2 regions of the Roseburia sp. AM51-8 genome follow, and region 1 is predicted to be linked to the other one. Evidence: predicted binding sites of a transcription regulator. Region 1 holds the regulator's gene; the other holds the start of a gene.
The links. The regulator NrdR, encoded in region 1, represses ribonucleotide reductase genes. The targets are predictions, from matches to a motif close to CACAANATNTTGTG.
Positions count from the first base shown of each region.

Region 2: the regulator NrdR is predicted to act here: its motif matches at 2,935-2,948, upstream of nrdD (anaerobic ribonucleoside-triphosphate reductase).

Region 1 is NZ_QUEY01000007.1:18,073-25,992, forward strand. It holds gene DW996_RS11880 (GGDEF domain-containing protein) at 1-2,282, opposite strand, end outside; gene rpiB (ribose 5-phosphate isomerase B) at 2,296-2,739, opposite strand; gene DW996_RS11890 (isochorismatase family protein) at 2,766-3,305, opposite strand; gene DW996_RS11895 (hypothetical protein) at 3,478-3,873, opposite strand; gene nrdR (transcriptional regulator NrdR) at 3,958-4,410, opposite strand; gene DW996_RS11905 (YlmC/YmxH family sporulation protein) at 4,523-4,777, opposite strand; gene ychF (redox-regulated ATPase YchF) at 4,843-5,940, opposite strand; gene DW996_RS11915 (methyl-accepting chemotaxis protein) at 6,331-7,821, opposite strand.
Region 2 is NZ_QUEY01000001.1:641,413-649,332, forward strand. It holds gene dut (dUTP diphosphatase) at 1-231, opposite strand, end outside; gene nrdG (anaerobic ribonucleoside-triphosphate reductase activating protein) at 257-748, opposite strand; gene nrdD (anaerobic ribonucleoside-triphosphate reductase) at 763-2,883, opposite strand; gene DW996_RS03230 (NAD(P)H-dependent glycerol-3-phosphate dehydrogenase) at 2,997-4,010, opposite strand; gene plsY (glycerol-3-phosphate 1-O-acyltransferase PlsY) at 4,053-4,703, opposite strand; gene der (ribosome biogenesis GTPase Der) at 4,706-6,028, opposite strand; gene DW996_RS03245 (DUF512 domain-containing protein) at 6,045-7,361, opposite strand; gene pgeF (peptidoglycan editing factor PgeF) at 7,384-7,920, opposite strand, start outside.

The sequences.
Region 1 (7,920 bases):
TTCTCGAACTGGTCTACCGGCATCGGGCGGCAGAAATAATATCCCTGGAAATGCTGACATCCCATCTGCGCCAATGCTTCCACCTGTTCCTCTGTCTCAACACCCTCTGTGATCACATCCATATGTAACTGCCCGATCAGGCGGATCAGCGCCGATAAGATCGACCAGCTCCGGTCGACATTGACCGTTTCCTGTAAAAATTCCATGTCGATCTTGATCACATCCGCCTTGATATCCTTTAAGATATTCAAAGAAGAATAGCCACTGCCGAAATCGTCGATCTCGATCTCAAATCCATACGCCTGCAATCTTTCCAGCATATATCTGTGATTTTCCATTTCCGTCACAAAGAGCGTTTCCGTGATCTCTAGTTTTAACTTGTGTGGGTCGAGATCATATTTTTCGACCAGACGGGTAAAGACATCATAAACATCCAGATAATATTGATCCTGCACGGAAATATTAACCGAAAGATACAGATCATCCCGTCCCTGATCCCGCCAGATTGCCAACTGTCTGGCGGCTAAATCCCATACATAAAGGTCTAACTTGTGTACCAGACCTGCCGACTCTAAGACCGGTATAAATTCATCCGGTGCGATCAGTCCCTTGATCGGATGGATCCATCTGGCAAGTGCCTCTGCCCCAAGCAGACTGCCGTCTCTTCTCGTCTGTGCCTGTAGATAGATCCGGATCTGCCCCAGTTCCAATGCCTGCTCAAATTCATTGATGATCAGGTTCTTCTCCAGTTTTTTTTGCAAAAGGGCATCATCGAAATATGCCACACGCCTTGCATAATCTCCCTTGATCGTGTTGATCGCCAGATTACATTTATCCACCATGACAAAAACAGGCTCTGTCACATCCGTTATCTCATAAACGCCCATATAGATCTGCAAGTGGAAGTATTCGTTTGCAAAGGTGTCGACCAGACGATCCATGACATCTAAGAAAAGTTCTTCCGTAAAACGCTCTTTGGGCATACAAAAGGCAAACTGATCTTCGTTCAGACGGCAATAAAGATCATCTTCCTTGGCACGCTCCCGGAAAAAGTACGCATGCATCTTGAGGATCTCATCACCGCGCTGGGTTCCCAACATATCATTGATCAATTTGAAATCCTTGATATCGGAAGTGATCATGACGTAAGGCTTGCCCGCCGTGCGCAGGGTCTCTGTCACCCTTTCCTCAAAATACTGCTCGTTATAGATACCTGTCAAAAGGTCATGCGTTGCACGAAAATGTTCTTCCCTGTATTTCTCCGTCTCTTCCGTCCGGTCAATACAGGTAATAAAATAGCCCAAGAATACATCTTCCTCGTCCGTCAGACGCTGTACGGTAAACTCATAATTGAAGGTCTTATCATCTGCCTCAAAATGCTCCATATAGACCTGCTCGCTACATTCCTCTTTCCAATGCCGCTTGAGCCAGCCCTCAAAATACTGCTCTGCAACGCTTAAATCCTCGTCCAGGGCAAGATGCTTGTAGCGGTAAAACATGTCCTTTCCACGCCGATTGACATAGATACATTTTCCACTGATGTCAAAACAGCCTACGCCCATCTCTGCGATCTGTACCGCATTGGCAAGGATCTTGTCACGCATAGCCTGTGGCACATAAAACTCGGTAAAAAAGCAGATGATCAGTGCCGCTGCCCCATAAAAGATCAGGGAAATATCGATTGGCAGATTGAGCGCCAGTCCGATTGCATCACATATGATGATTGCCAGAAAAGACACCAGGATGGATGTATATTTCTTGCGGTACAAACGCGCCGTATGGCGGATCTTTACCATCAACAGAAGCACGATCCAGGCAACCAATCCATAACAATAAGCCAGATGCACATAAAAAATACCGGAATAACCTGTCGGATAAAAATATGCCCCGTAAGACTTTGAAAAAGCCTCCTTTAAGATAAAGACATGATGCAGCCAAGGATTGAGCAGCATACTAACCGTTTCCAGACCAGCCACGAGGTAACACGGTGTCATCCATTTGACCTGTTTTTCCTCATTGTCCGTGTAAAAATAGACATAGCGGAGCATGAACAAGAGCAGCCAGTCAATGCATGCCAAAAAGACAGAGTGAGAAACCGTAGCGATTGCTTTCTCATCTGTCATGATAAAGATGCCATTGGCTACAACGGCAACAACGACTGCAACAAAAAGTGTAAATATGCTTTTACTGACCCGATCCTGTTTTTCCCGGATCATACCGGCGAATGCTACCACCAGAAGTGTCAGCACAAACAAGATTCCCAGATAAATCATCTTTGGCATAGGCTATATTTCCTTATCTTTTATTCTCGATATCGTGGATCATAGCGATACGCTTTTCATGGCGTCCGCCCTGAAACTCTGCATCTAAATATGTTTTGACAATATCTTTTGCCACTTCGATACCAACGATGCGGGCACCAAAAGCAATGATATTAGCATTGTTGTGTTCTTTTACCAGACGGGCTGTTGTCGTATCGGAACATACTGCTGCACGCACGCCCGGCACCTTATTGGCTGCAATGGAAATCCCAACACCGGTACCGCAAATAAGTACGCCACATTCCACCTGACCGGATACAACAGCGCGTCCCACGGCTTCTCCATATACCGGATAATCGCAACTTTCCTCCTTGGAGATACCAAAGTCTACAACCTCGTGTCCCAATTCCTCCAAGTATGCCTTGATCTCATTTTTCATAGCAACTGCTGCATGATCGTTTCCAATTCCTATTTTCATTTCTTTTCTCCATTCATCATTTCTTTTTATTTTACTAAGGCAGAGATCGTCTTAAATGCAGGATGCTTGGAAGATCCTGCCAATTCGTAAAGGATGGCTTCTGCGCTCGTGATGATCGCACCTTCCTGCTTTGCTCTCTCATAGGCAAATGCCAGATCTCTGTCGCTTCTGCTGGCTACACAGTCTGCCACCAGAATGGTCTGATAGCCTGCTGCCTGCAGATCCATCAAAGATTGTAAGACACAGATATGCGCCTCGATACCGCACAGGATGACATTCTTTTTGCCATGCGGGATGGCCTGTCGGACGCTCTCATTGTCATATACGCTGAAAGTATTCTTGTCGATCGCCTCTGTCACACCCATGGCATCTGTGATCACCGGGATATTATTGCCCAGTCCCTTGGCATACTGTGTGGTAAGGATCATTGGTACTTCCAGTGCCTTCAAGCCGCCCAGTAAGATCTGGCTCTTGCGGAGCAGTTCCTCCTGCCCGCTCATTGCCGGCAAGATCTTTTCCTGATAATCAATGACGATCGCAAATGTATCTTCTGCCTTTATTCTCATCTTCTTATACCTCTTTCTGTTGTTGAAAAATATACCAATTTAATTATAGGCAAATTACCTGTAAAAGACAATGTTTTCCCGCATGAAAAAATGAGTAAAAGGGAATTTTCCATAAAACAAAAAGAGATCCTCATCCACAAATGAGAATCTCTATGTAATCTGTCTTTCTGTCCTAGAGTGAGAAGTCTTCTGCGCCGCGCATAGATGGTGTCTGGGATGCTTCCACTGCCAGATCCTGACCTACAAAGTACTGATACTGATGGATCAATTCATCCTTTTGCATATCAGAGACTGCCTTTGCCACATCCAATGATCGGATATCGCTGTCAGCGCCCTTGAGATCATAGGTTGCCTTCGGCTCGTACTGGCTGGCATAGTCGTATGCTCCAAAGGTCTGTCTGCTTCTGGCTGATGCATCCTGCTGTGTGCCTGCCTCGGCGACATTGCCGGATACCTTGGTCGTACCATCTATATAAATAGACTGGGATGCGACCGGTACACTCTCGACTTGCTTTATGCTGTTATAATCATAAAATCCAACGGCTGGTCGGATACCTGATATATTCATCTTATACTCCTAATTTCGCTCTCACGAAAACTTCTTGTTCCTTACACAAAATATATCGGATCATGTAAAAAAATCTTAACCCTTTTATTTGTCTAACATTTTCTTTAATTCACTCATAAATGTATTGACATCTTTAAACTCACGGTAAACAGAGGCAAATCTGACATAAGCAACATCATCCAGATCCTTGATCTTATCCATAACGATCTCGCCAATCTCGTCACTCGGGATCTCCTTTTCCTCTCTGGAGAAAATCTCTGTTTCCACTTCATCGATCAGTTTGTTGATGTCGTTGGCAGAAATCGGACGCTTATGGCAGGCTCTGAGCACACCGGCCTCGATCTTGGCACGATCATACTGCTCACGGTTGTTGTCTTTCTTGATCACGATCAAAGGGATCGTCTCTACCTTTTCATAGGTCGTAAAACGCTTGCCACATTCATCACACATACGACGGCGGCGGATAGAATTGTTGTCATCTGCCGGTCTGGAATCAATTACTCTGGTATTCTCACTACTACAAAAAGGACACTTCATGCCTTCCCTCCATTTCTTAGCGAATCCGCTTCGCCTAAACCACAATATATAGATTTATATTACACGGATTTTGTATGAATTGTCAAGCAATTCGCACTATTTTCGACATGTCTTATGGTTTGTGCATGACTTCCTTTTCATTGACATCCACCAGGATCATATCCGAGCCGATACGGCAGACCTGGCACCAGGGGATCCAGTATTCACACTCATGTAAAAAGAAGCCGCAGATCTTTCCTTTGGATGGTACGATCAGGGTGCAGATACAGCCTCTTTTTTCATCGATCTCCAGATCCATCACACGTCCCAGGCATTTGGCTGTGCATACATTGATCACATCTTTTGTCTGTAATTCACACAAAAGCATGGCAGTCCACCACAAAATAAGGCTTTCTACAGTATATGTAGAAGTTGATAAGTCACACCTTGAAATTATACATTGAAGCGGAAAAGGATCACATCGCCATCCTGTACGACATATTCCTTGCCCTCTACACGCACCAGACCCTTTTCCTTGGCTGCTGCAGTGCTGCCGCAATCTAAAAGATCCTGGAAGTTTACGACCTCAGCCTTGATAAAGCCACGCTCAAAGTCGGTATGGATCTTTCCTGCTGCCTGCGGAGCCTTGGTTCCCTTGGTGATGGTCCATGCACGTGTCTCATCCTCGCCGGAAGTCAGATAAGAGATCAAGCCCAATAAAGAATAACTAGCCTTGATCAGTTTATCCAGACCGGATTCCTTCATGCCGAGTTCCTCTAAGAACATCGCTTTTTCGTCATCATCCAGTTCTGCGATCTCCTGCTCGATCTCCGCACAGATCACAAAGACTTCACTTCCTTCTTTTGCCGCGAACTCACGAACGGCTGCAACACCTGCGTTGTCTGCGCCGTCGTTTGCCACCTCATCCTCGGATACATTGGCAGCATAGATGACCGGCTTTGCAGTAAGAAGTCCATACTCCTTGAAGTAGGCTTCCTCATCCTCATCCAGAAGTTCAAAAGTGCGAGCAGAATTACCTGCTTCCATATGCTCTTTCAGACGTTCCTGCATAGCGGCTTCCTTTTGTAAAGACTTGTCCATACGGGCAGCCTTGGAAGTCTTTGCATATCTTCTCTCCAAAATCTCCAAATCGGAGAAAAGAAGTTCCAGATTGATGGTCTCAATATCACGGAGCGGATCAATGCTTCCATCCACATGCACGATATTGGTATCTTCAAAGCAACGTACTACATGTACGATCGCATCACATTCACGGATGTTGGCAAGGAACTGGTTGCCAAGTCCCTCTCCCTTGCTGGCTCCCTTTACAAGGCCCGCAATATCGACAAATTCAATAACAGCCGGTGTCACCTTTTTTGATTGGTAAAGATCTGCCAGTTTTTTCAGTCTCTCATCCGGCACACTGACCACGCCCACATTTGGGTCAATCGTTGCGAATGGGTAGTTGGCTGCAAGTGCGCCTGCCTTGGTCAGCGAATTAAATAAAGTAGACTTGCCTACGTTCGGCAGTCCGACGATTCCTAGTTTCATAATTTATATTTCTCCTTTGAAAAGTATTGATTTTATTAAAATCTTTTCCGTTGTCATGCTTCTTAAAAGCCCTGATACAGCAATATTTAGTCTATCACATTTAGGGAGGAATGTACATTTCTTTCTTTTTTTTGGGGGAGGGAGGATATCATTTACGCTACTACATTAGCATTTATCTGGTCGATAATCTTCTTGATTCCCATCCATACTGTCAGATCAGTAAATATCTCTACCATACACAGTAGGCGGTTAGATTTCCAAGTCCAATTTCGTCATTTTACCAAAAATGACGAAATAAAATTCATAATGACGCAATTGAAAAAAGGACCAACTCTCGCCGGTCCAAATCTTCTTTCACATTCCTAATCTATTAGCCTGTTGTTACCTATTTTACAAATATTTATCCAACTGATGTGACACATCCAATACACCTGTCAGTTGATTCTTCGCGCTCTCCGCATTTTCCATATTGGCATTGGAAAGTTCAGCTGCCTGGTTGGAAGATGCGGTCACTTCCTCGGTCGTTGCTGATAGGTTGGTAATGTTATCTACGATCTGATTGTTGGCTTCGGAAAGTCTGCTCAGACGATCATCGATATTTTCGATATGGGTAATCAATTCTGTCACATTATCATTCATCGCCTCAAAACTCTCGGATGCTTCTGTGATCATGACGTCCTGTGCATCCGTTGCGCTAACAGACTGGGAAACCGCATTGGCTGCCCGGGTCGCATTCTCTGTCAGATCATCAGAGATCTTGCTGATCTCTTCTGTCTCCTGCTTGGTACGCTCTGCCAACTGGCGGATCTCATCCGCAACCACAGCAAATCCCCTGCCAGCCTCACCGGCTCTGGCACTCTCAATGGAGGCATTCAATGCCAAAAGATTGGTCTGGGAAGAAATTCCAAGAATAGTATCCGCGATATTTCGTACTTCTTCCGTCTTGGCCTGTAAGGCTTCCATCGCCTTTGCCACATCCTGATTCGTATTGGAGATTACCTGAGACTGCTCCTTCAAGCGATTCATCACATCCATAGACTGCCGGTTGATCTGATCGGACTGTTTGGCGATCTCTACCATAGTCTCAGAACTTGTCAAAGTATCTTCTATCGACTGCTGGATATTGGCAGTCATGGTCGTCTGTGTCTGGATATTTTCTGCGGTCGACAAGGTACTTTCCGAAATATTCTTCATTGCACCGTTTACGACCTCGGAAGAACCATTGAGGTCATTGACGATATCCATGGCACTTTCCGTACCCTTGCGCACCTCAGTAGCCACGCCAATCACATCGTCAAGCATGGTCTGCATCTTGGTATTCTTTTCATGTACTTCGCCTAAAGTATCTTTATTAAACTGCTCCGCAATGCTGGTAACGCAATAAAGCAATACCAAAAGTACCAGACAGATCACCAGGACAAAGATCTGATTTAAGGCAGAATCCCCCTCAAGATTGATATGCTGTACGATCTTGGCCGTAGTCACGAGCACTTCCATAACTGCATAAGCAATCCCACTGATGAGTGAAAACTTCTTGTCAAAGAAAAGCACGCATCCTACCAAAGGGAAGATTCCAAGCAACTGGATAAATCCCTGTGTAAAGGCAAATCCTGTCACATAGCAGACAACAAGCAAAAATGGCAATGCCATCATTTTTAATTTCTGGGATGTCAAAAACTTTCTGGACAGTAAAAAGATGGCAATACAGGATACCAAAACAATACCGGAAACCATCATGGTCAGCCCCTTAGAGCGGATGCCTACGAAATAGCATGCCCACATAATGATCATTAAGATTGCGTAAAAAATAAGATATCCGGATACCAAAAAGCGATTGGCTCTCTTTAACTGTTCTTCTTGATCTGCATATTTAAATCCCATAAAGCAACAAATCCTTTCCTATATACAAAATGTCTCAAATTTCCATACATTGCTATTGTACGAAAATCTGCGTCATTTTTCCACCACTTTTTGTCGAAA
Region 2 (7,920 bases), on a different contig from region 1:
GTTGGCAGGACGAAGTCCCTCCTTGGCAGAAAGTCCGCTTCTGGCAAAAACACCGCCAAAATATCCTTCCGGCACTGCCAGTGCGACACCTGTGCCGATCATTTTGGTTTCGTGCGGTGCAAGCCTTGTCTCCTCTGCAATATCTGCAAACAGATCATAGCCCGCTGCCCAAGCACTTCCTCTCTCCGGCATTTTTGCGGAAGATGTCAGTTTTTTCCATGCTATTTTCATTCCATCTACTCCTAAAAAAGAATTGCTATTTACAATGTAACACGATTTCGTTTGTTTTTCTAGTGGCAACTACATCGATCACACGCTGATTGCTGCTGCCGCGCCAGTAAAGACTGGTATCTTTCTTTTCTACGACAAATTCTCCGTCCACCAAAACATCCACGTATTCCATGACAGGAAGCGTCTGGATAGTCTCGTAGGTAAAGCCGGTATAAAGCCATATGGTTTTTTCCGGAAAACGATCCTTTACCTCTTTGGCAAGCAGGGTCACATCTTCCCGGTTGCCATAAAAAAGAGGATCTCCACCGCTAAAAGTGATACCGGAAATATAATCATGATCCAGTGCCTCAAATAACTCTGCCTTTGCCTCTGCATCAAACTCCAGACCGCCATTGGGATCCCATGTGACCGGGTTCTGGCAATCCTTGCAGCAATGATCGCAGCCGGCAACCCATAAGACCACACGCAGACCGTCGCCGTTTAGCATATCGTCTTTTGTTATATTATGATAACGCATTTATTCCACCTATACTACATACTCTTTCTTTCTGCTATTTCTGCCATCTTGGCATCATTCAATCTGGTATCTCCCTTGACTCTGGAGTAAGAAAGATATCCATTCATACGCTCGATCTTGGTCAGATTCTTGCTGCCGCAGACCGGACACACATCCATATCCAATTCCTCATGACCACAATCATCACAATAGGAAAGGGAAAGGTTGACGCCCTCGTAAAATCCCATTTCCATAGCACGGCGTACCAAGGTCTTGACTGCCTCTTTGTTGTAGCCGATCGGGTATTTTACATACTGGATCTTGCCACCATTGGAAAGTTCCCAGAAACGATATTCCAGATCCTGCTTCTGGATCGGTGTGATATCTTCTGTGACATGACAATGAAAACTGTTGCTGACATATTCACGGTCAGATACATTTTCAACGATACCGTATTTCTTGCGGAACTGCTTTACCTGTAAACCGCAGAGGTTTTCTGCCGGTGTACCGTAGATCGCATAAAGATTGCCGTCTTCTTTTTTAAACTCATTGATCTTGTCATTGATGTGCTCCAAGACCTCTACCGCAAACTGTCCGTCCTCTACCAGGGACTTGCCATTGTAGAGTTCCTGCAATTCGTTGAATGCAGTAATGCCGAAAGAAGCTGTAGCTGTCTTTAAGATTGGTTTGATCTTGTCATTGTATTTCAGATGTCCGCCATAAAATCCGCCTTCACAATATGCCAGTGGATTGGTGGATGCACGCATCTCACCAAGATAAGCATAGGTACGGATATGGAGTTTACGGATAAGTTCCAGATAGTAATCCAACACTTCGTAAAAGTCGCGGCTCTCCTGTCTTGCCTTTGCCAAGATCATTGGCAGATGCAGGCTGACGGCTCCGATATTAAATCTGCCGACAAAGACCGGACGATCCTGATCGTCTGCCGGATACATACCGCCTCTTTCATACCAAGGAGAAAGGAAGGCACGACAGCCCATCGGACTGATGATCTCTCCGTATTGCTTATACATGCTGGCGATATAGCCCTTACCGGTCAGGCTCAGCCAATCCGGATACATGGTCTTTCTGGAACATTCGATGCCTGCTTCAAAGACATCTTCCAATTCCTTGCCCGGTCCGTGTAAATTCTCATCATATAAAAATACGATCTTCGGGAAAAGTACCGGTTTCTTATGTCCCTTTTTGCCCTGTCCGTTCATGCGGACACGGAGCATGCAGATGGTCGCCATCTTGGCAAAACGAGTCGTTCCGGTTCCGGCGGTCACCGTGATAAACGGATAATCTCCACGGCTGCTGGCAACGGTATTGAACTTGTACTCCCAGCCCTGGAAGCCCTGTTCAAAGTCACGTTCTACATCTGCCATAGCGGTTGCTTCTGCCTTTTCTTGGGAAAGTCCAAGACCTGTATATTTTTCCACATACTTGGCAAAAGAGATCTCTGCGTATTTATCCAGGATCAGATCTGCGCTTGGCACCGTAAAGCCGCCATACTGCTGGCTGGCAGCACTCAGCACGATATCTCCGATCACGTCAAAGGCAACATCCAGGGATTTCGGCTCATTGTACCAGATATTTCCCATCTCAAATCCGCCCTCCAAGACTGCTTTGACATCAAAAAGGCAGCAGTTCATGGTATCACGTCTGGCTGACATATCATGGATATAGATATAGCCGTCACGAATGGCTTGGATCTCCTCTGTCGTCAGGAAGAATTTCTTGTATAATTCACGGTTGAACTCGTTAAAGATCAGGCTTCGCTTGGTAGATACCAAAGCAGAGTCCGTATTGGCATTTTCCTTGTCACCGATATACATAATGGACTGGCTCTTGGTATAGACATCGTCTAACATCTGCACAAAGTCCTGCTTATAATTACGGTAATCCCTATAACTCTTGGCTACCACCGGATTGACTCTTTCCAGTGCGCCCTCTACAATGTTATGCATCTGTGCGATCTCGATGCGGTCGATACCGAGAGCAAATACTTTTTCTTCTACAAACTGGCAAATAAACTTTTCTTCTTCTTCTGTAAAATTGATCAATACCCTGCATGCAGATTTGTTGACTGCATCCACGACTTTTTGTACGTTAAAATCCTCTAATGTTCCGTCTTTTTTTACTACTTTTATCAACGCTTACGCTCCCTTTCTTATCTATATGTCGATATAGCACATCCTGCAACATACTATATCTTGTGCTCCGTTTCTACATTCTAGCATCATAGGAAATGGCAGTCAATAGATTTTTAAGCAATCTCTGATTTTTTGTCACGTTCCATGAGACTGCGCACGGCAAGGCGGGGATCTACGTCATGAAACAAGACCTCATTGACCTGTTCTATGATGGGCAGACTGACCTGGTATTTTTTTCCCAGCGCCAGTGCCGCCTTGGCTGAATAAACACCTTCTACGACCATATGCACCTGATCCATGGCATCCTTTGGACGCAAGCCCTGACCGATCAGCATACCTGCCTTACGGTTTCTGCTGTGACGGCTGGAACAGGTCACGATCAGATCCCCTGTGCCTGCAAGACCACTGAGGGTCTGCGGAAGTCCTCCCATGGCAAGTGCCAAGGAAGATATTTCCTTGATGCCGCGTGTGATCAGTGCCGCCTTGGTATTGTCCCCATAGCCCAGACCATCCGACATACCGGCAGCCAGTGCGATGACATTCTTTAAAGAGGCACCGATCTCAATCCCGGTCACATCCGTGCTGGTATAGACACGGAAATTTTCATTCATAAAGGCATTCTGTAAAAATTCTGCCACGGCTATATCGCGTGAACCGGCAACCACAACGGTCGGCAGACCTTTTACGACTTCTTCTGCATGAGACGGACCGCTTAGAACGCCCACCTTAGCATCCTTCCCCAAGACATCTTCTAAAATACCGCATTGGGTCAAAAGGCTATCTTCCTCGATTCCCTTGGAAACACTGCAAAGGATCTGGTTCTTTTCCACATAAGGCTTGATCTTTTCTGCGGTCTCTCTGGTTGCCGTAGAAGGAACCGCTAAGACCAGAAGATCCTTGCCCAAAAGACAGGAAGAAAGATCCCAGGTCAGGCTCATTTCCTTTGGAAGCATGACTCCCGGCAGTTTGTCACACTCCCCGCTTGCCTGCATCTTTTCGATCTGTTCCCTTCTATGTCCCCACAGACTCACCTGACATCCGTTATTCTGTAATAAAATTGCCAGCGCACATCCCCAACTTCCTGCGCCGATGACACCAACTTTCATTTTTTGCTCCTTTACTTCCATGCAAAAGAACCCTGCCAAAAGCAGGATTCCTTGACTGATTTGCTAGTCTCGTTTTGATTTAAAAGAAAACTTGTTTTCATTACCTGCCAAAAGTCGCTTGATATTGCCCCGATGCAATACAATGGCAAGGATACAGGCAAAAGATACTAAGATCTGGGCTTCTAAAAGATCCGACGTGGCAAATGCCAGCCAGCCCTTTGCCCCAAAGATCCAGATCTGTACCATGAGTCCCAGCGCCGCCAGGATAGATCCCAGAGACACATAGCGTGTGATCGCCACTGCCAGAACAAAGATCAGAACACAAAGTGGCAGACACTGCGGAAAGAGGGCTATGATCATACCAAAACTACAGGCAATGCCCTTGCCCCCCTTAAACTTCATAAAGAAAGGGAAATCATGCCCCAGTATGGCACCCAGTGCCCCGTATAATTCCAACAAGACAATATGCTCCGGGTATGATGTGCGAAAAAGAAGCCAGACGACTACCACTGCCGCCACACATTTTAAGCAGTCACACACCAGTGTCAGCGCACCTACCTTGATGCCTAAAATACGCATGGTGTTGGTCGTACCAATATTGCCGCTTCCCTGTTTGCGGATATCCACATCTTTTTTCTTGCCAAAAAGATAGCCCGATAAGATCAATCCAAAGGCATAACCGATCGCAAGTGCGACGAGCCTCATCAATTCCATAATTAGTCGTCCTTTCTCTCCCTGATGATAAACTTAAGGGAAGTCCCCTCAAATCCAAAGGCATCACGGATACGGTTCTCCAAATATCTGGTGTAGGAGAAATGCATCAATTCCTTGTCATTGACAAAGATAACAAATGTCGGCGGCTTGACTGCCACCTGGGTCACATAGTAGATCTTGAGACGCTTGCCCTTATCGGATGGCGGTTGCTGCATAGCAACAGCCTCGGTCACGATCTCATTTAAGACACCTGTCGCAACACGCATAGAATTATTCTCGATCACGGCATCGATGGTCTCATAGATCTTTGGCAGACGCTGTCCCGTCAAAACGGAAATAAACATGATCTGCGCATATGGCATAAAGGATAAGGTCTGTCTGATCTTTTCTTTATGCTTGTAAATGGTCTTGTCATCCTTTTCGATGGCATCCCACTTGTTGACTGCAATGATAATGCCCTTGCCGCGCTCATGTGCGATCCCGGCGATCTTGGCATCCTGCTCTGTCACGCCCTCGGTCGCATCGATCATCACGATCACGACATCTGCCTTTTCTACGGCAGCAACGGCACGAATGATACTAAATCGTTCCAATTCTTCCTTGATCTTGCTCTTGCGGCGCAATCCTGCCGTGTCGATAAAGATATATTCCTTGCCATGGAACTTGACCTTGGTATCGACCGCATCTCTGGTAGTTCCAGCCACATTGGAAACGATCACACGGTTCTCTCCCACCAGACGGTTGACAAGGGATGATTTTCCTACGTTTGGTTTGCCAACGATCGCGATCTTAGGAATATCCTGATCCTCATCTGCGCCAGCATCTTCCGGGAAATGTGCGATCACCTGGTCTAGCATATCCCCCAGTCCTAACATAGAGGAAGATGAGATTGGAATCGGATCCCCGATACCCAGATTATAAAATTCATAGACATCCGCCATGTATTTTTCAAAACTGTCAACCTTGTTGACTACCAAAACGACCGGTTTTTTGGAACGGCGCAGCATATCCGCTACTTTTGCATCCGCATCCACCAGTCCCTGTCTGACATCTGTCATAAAGATGATGACATCTGCCGTATCAATGGCGATCTGCGCCTGCTCACGCATCTGGCTGATGATAATATCTTTTGATTCCGGCTCAATACCACCGGTATCGATCATGGTAAATTCATGCTTCAACCATGTAACATCTGCATAGATACGGTCTCGGGTCACTCCCGGCGTATCTTTTACAATCGAAATCCTCTCTCCTGCCAAGGCATTGAACAAAGTAGACTTTCCTACATTTGGTCGTCCTACAATGGCAACTACAGGCTTACTCATATTTTCCTCCATCTATTTATAATGTCATTAACTGTTTCACGAGATCTTGTCCGCTTGATTTTACAATATCCACCTTTACTTGTAAAGCGTCACTTAACTGGGCGACCGTCACATCATCCAAGAAATCCTGTTCCTCGGCACGCACCATATTCTGCGGTAAAAGCAGGTGGCTTCCCAGCGGCTGTTCCTTGAGTTGTGCCATCAGATCCTGTCCTGTGATCAGACCAGAAACCGTGATCTTTTCGCCAAAGAAATCGTTGCGGATCTCATAGACATACACGGTGACCTTGGGGAATTTCTCCATGAATTCCTGACACAGCATGCGGATAAAAGGGGCTGCCAGCCTTCCGGTCGCAATCGCACATTCTTTTTTCCGCATAAAAGGATGCTTTTTCTCTTTGGCTAAGGCTTCCCGGAATTCGTCCATCAAAAGCCGGATCATGCCGACACCGTTTTCCAACTGGGTATAGCCGTCATAGCGTTCTTCCGTCGGCAGGTCATAACCGGCGATCAGATACCATTCATCCGATGCCTGCACAAAATGTGTGCCGTACTTTTCAAAACTGATGTCCTGCCATTTGTGGATGGTAGCAAGCACTTCGCGCGCTTCTTCTCTTTCAAAAGGTTCCAGCGGGTACAGCCCCTCTCGAAACTTGGTCAATCCTACCGGCACTACAGACATGCTCTGCATCTGCGGGTAAAAAGATAAAAGATCTCCGATGGAACGATCCAGTTCTGCCCCATCATTTTCTCCCTTGCACAAAACGATCTGGGCATTCATCTCAATATCGGCATCCGCTAACATCTTGATCTTGTCTAAGATGTCACCGGCAAAACGATTGTGGAGCATTTTGCAGCGCAGTTCGGGATTGGTCGCCTGCACAGAGATATTGATGGGTGCCAGATGATAGTGGATGATACGTTTGAGATCTTCCTCCTTCATGTTGGTCAGGGTCACATAGTTGCCCTGTAAAAAAGAAAGCCTGGTATCGTCATCCTTAAAATATAAGGTTTCCCGCATGCCCGGCGGCATCTGGTCAATGAAACAGAACATGCATTTATTGTGGCAGGACCGATAATCGTCCATCAGTCCATTTTCAAAGGTGATACCAAGATCTTCGCCCTCTGATTTTGTGATATGCACAAGATGTCTTGTCTGATCCGGCTTTTCGATCAGCATCTCAAATGCTGGTTCATCCTCGTAGTAATAATAATCAAAGATATCGATCAGTTCGACACCATTGATCTCTTTTATGATATCCATCGGTTCCACTCCTGCAAGTGCCGCGGGACTCCCGGGTCTTACAAAAGCAATCTGATGTGATGTGCTCATAAATCTATCCTCATCTTTCTTGTCACTCGGTAAGCATCAAAAATGCTCCCAGATTTCCTCGTTTCCCCTTGCTGGCTCTGTGCGAAAATAATATACTGCTGTTGCAGCAGGTACAAAGCCCTGCAAGGTCTATATGCTCTTTCAACACACCTGCCTCTGTCAATACGATCTCATTGGCTTTCCACAGATCCAACTGGTATTTGCCGAGCGCGCCTGCCTGTAAGATCTCCTTTTCATGGGTCGGAAATGCAAATATAAATGCCTCTGCCACATCCCGGCTCACCTCATAGCAGTCCTGACAGATGGATGGACCGATGGCACAGAGCAGGTCTTTCGGCTGACTTCCAAAGGATCTTTCCATGGCTTCTACCGTCGCCTGTCCCATACGTCCTACCGTCCCTCTCCAGCCGGAATGGGACAGACCGATCGCCTTATGCACCGGATCCACAAAATAAAGCGGGACACAATCTGCATAGAAAGTGGCAAGCAAAACACCCGGCTGGTCTGTGACCATGCCGTCCACATCTTTATAATCGCGTGGGCGCGTGATCCCCTTGCC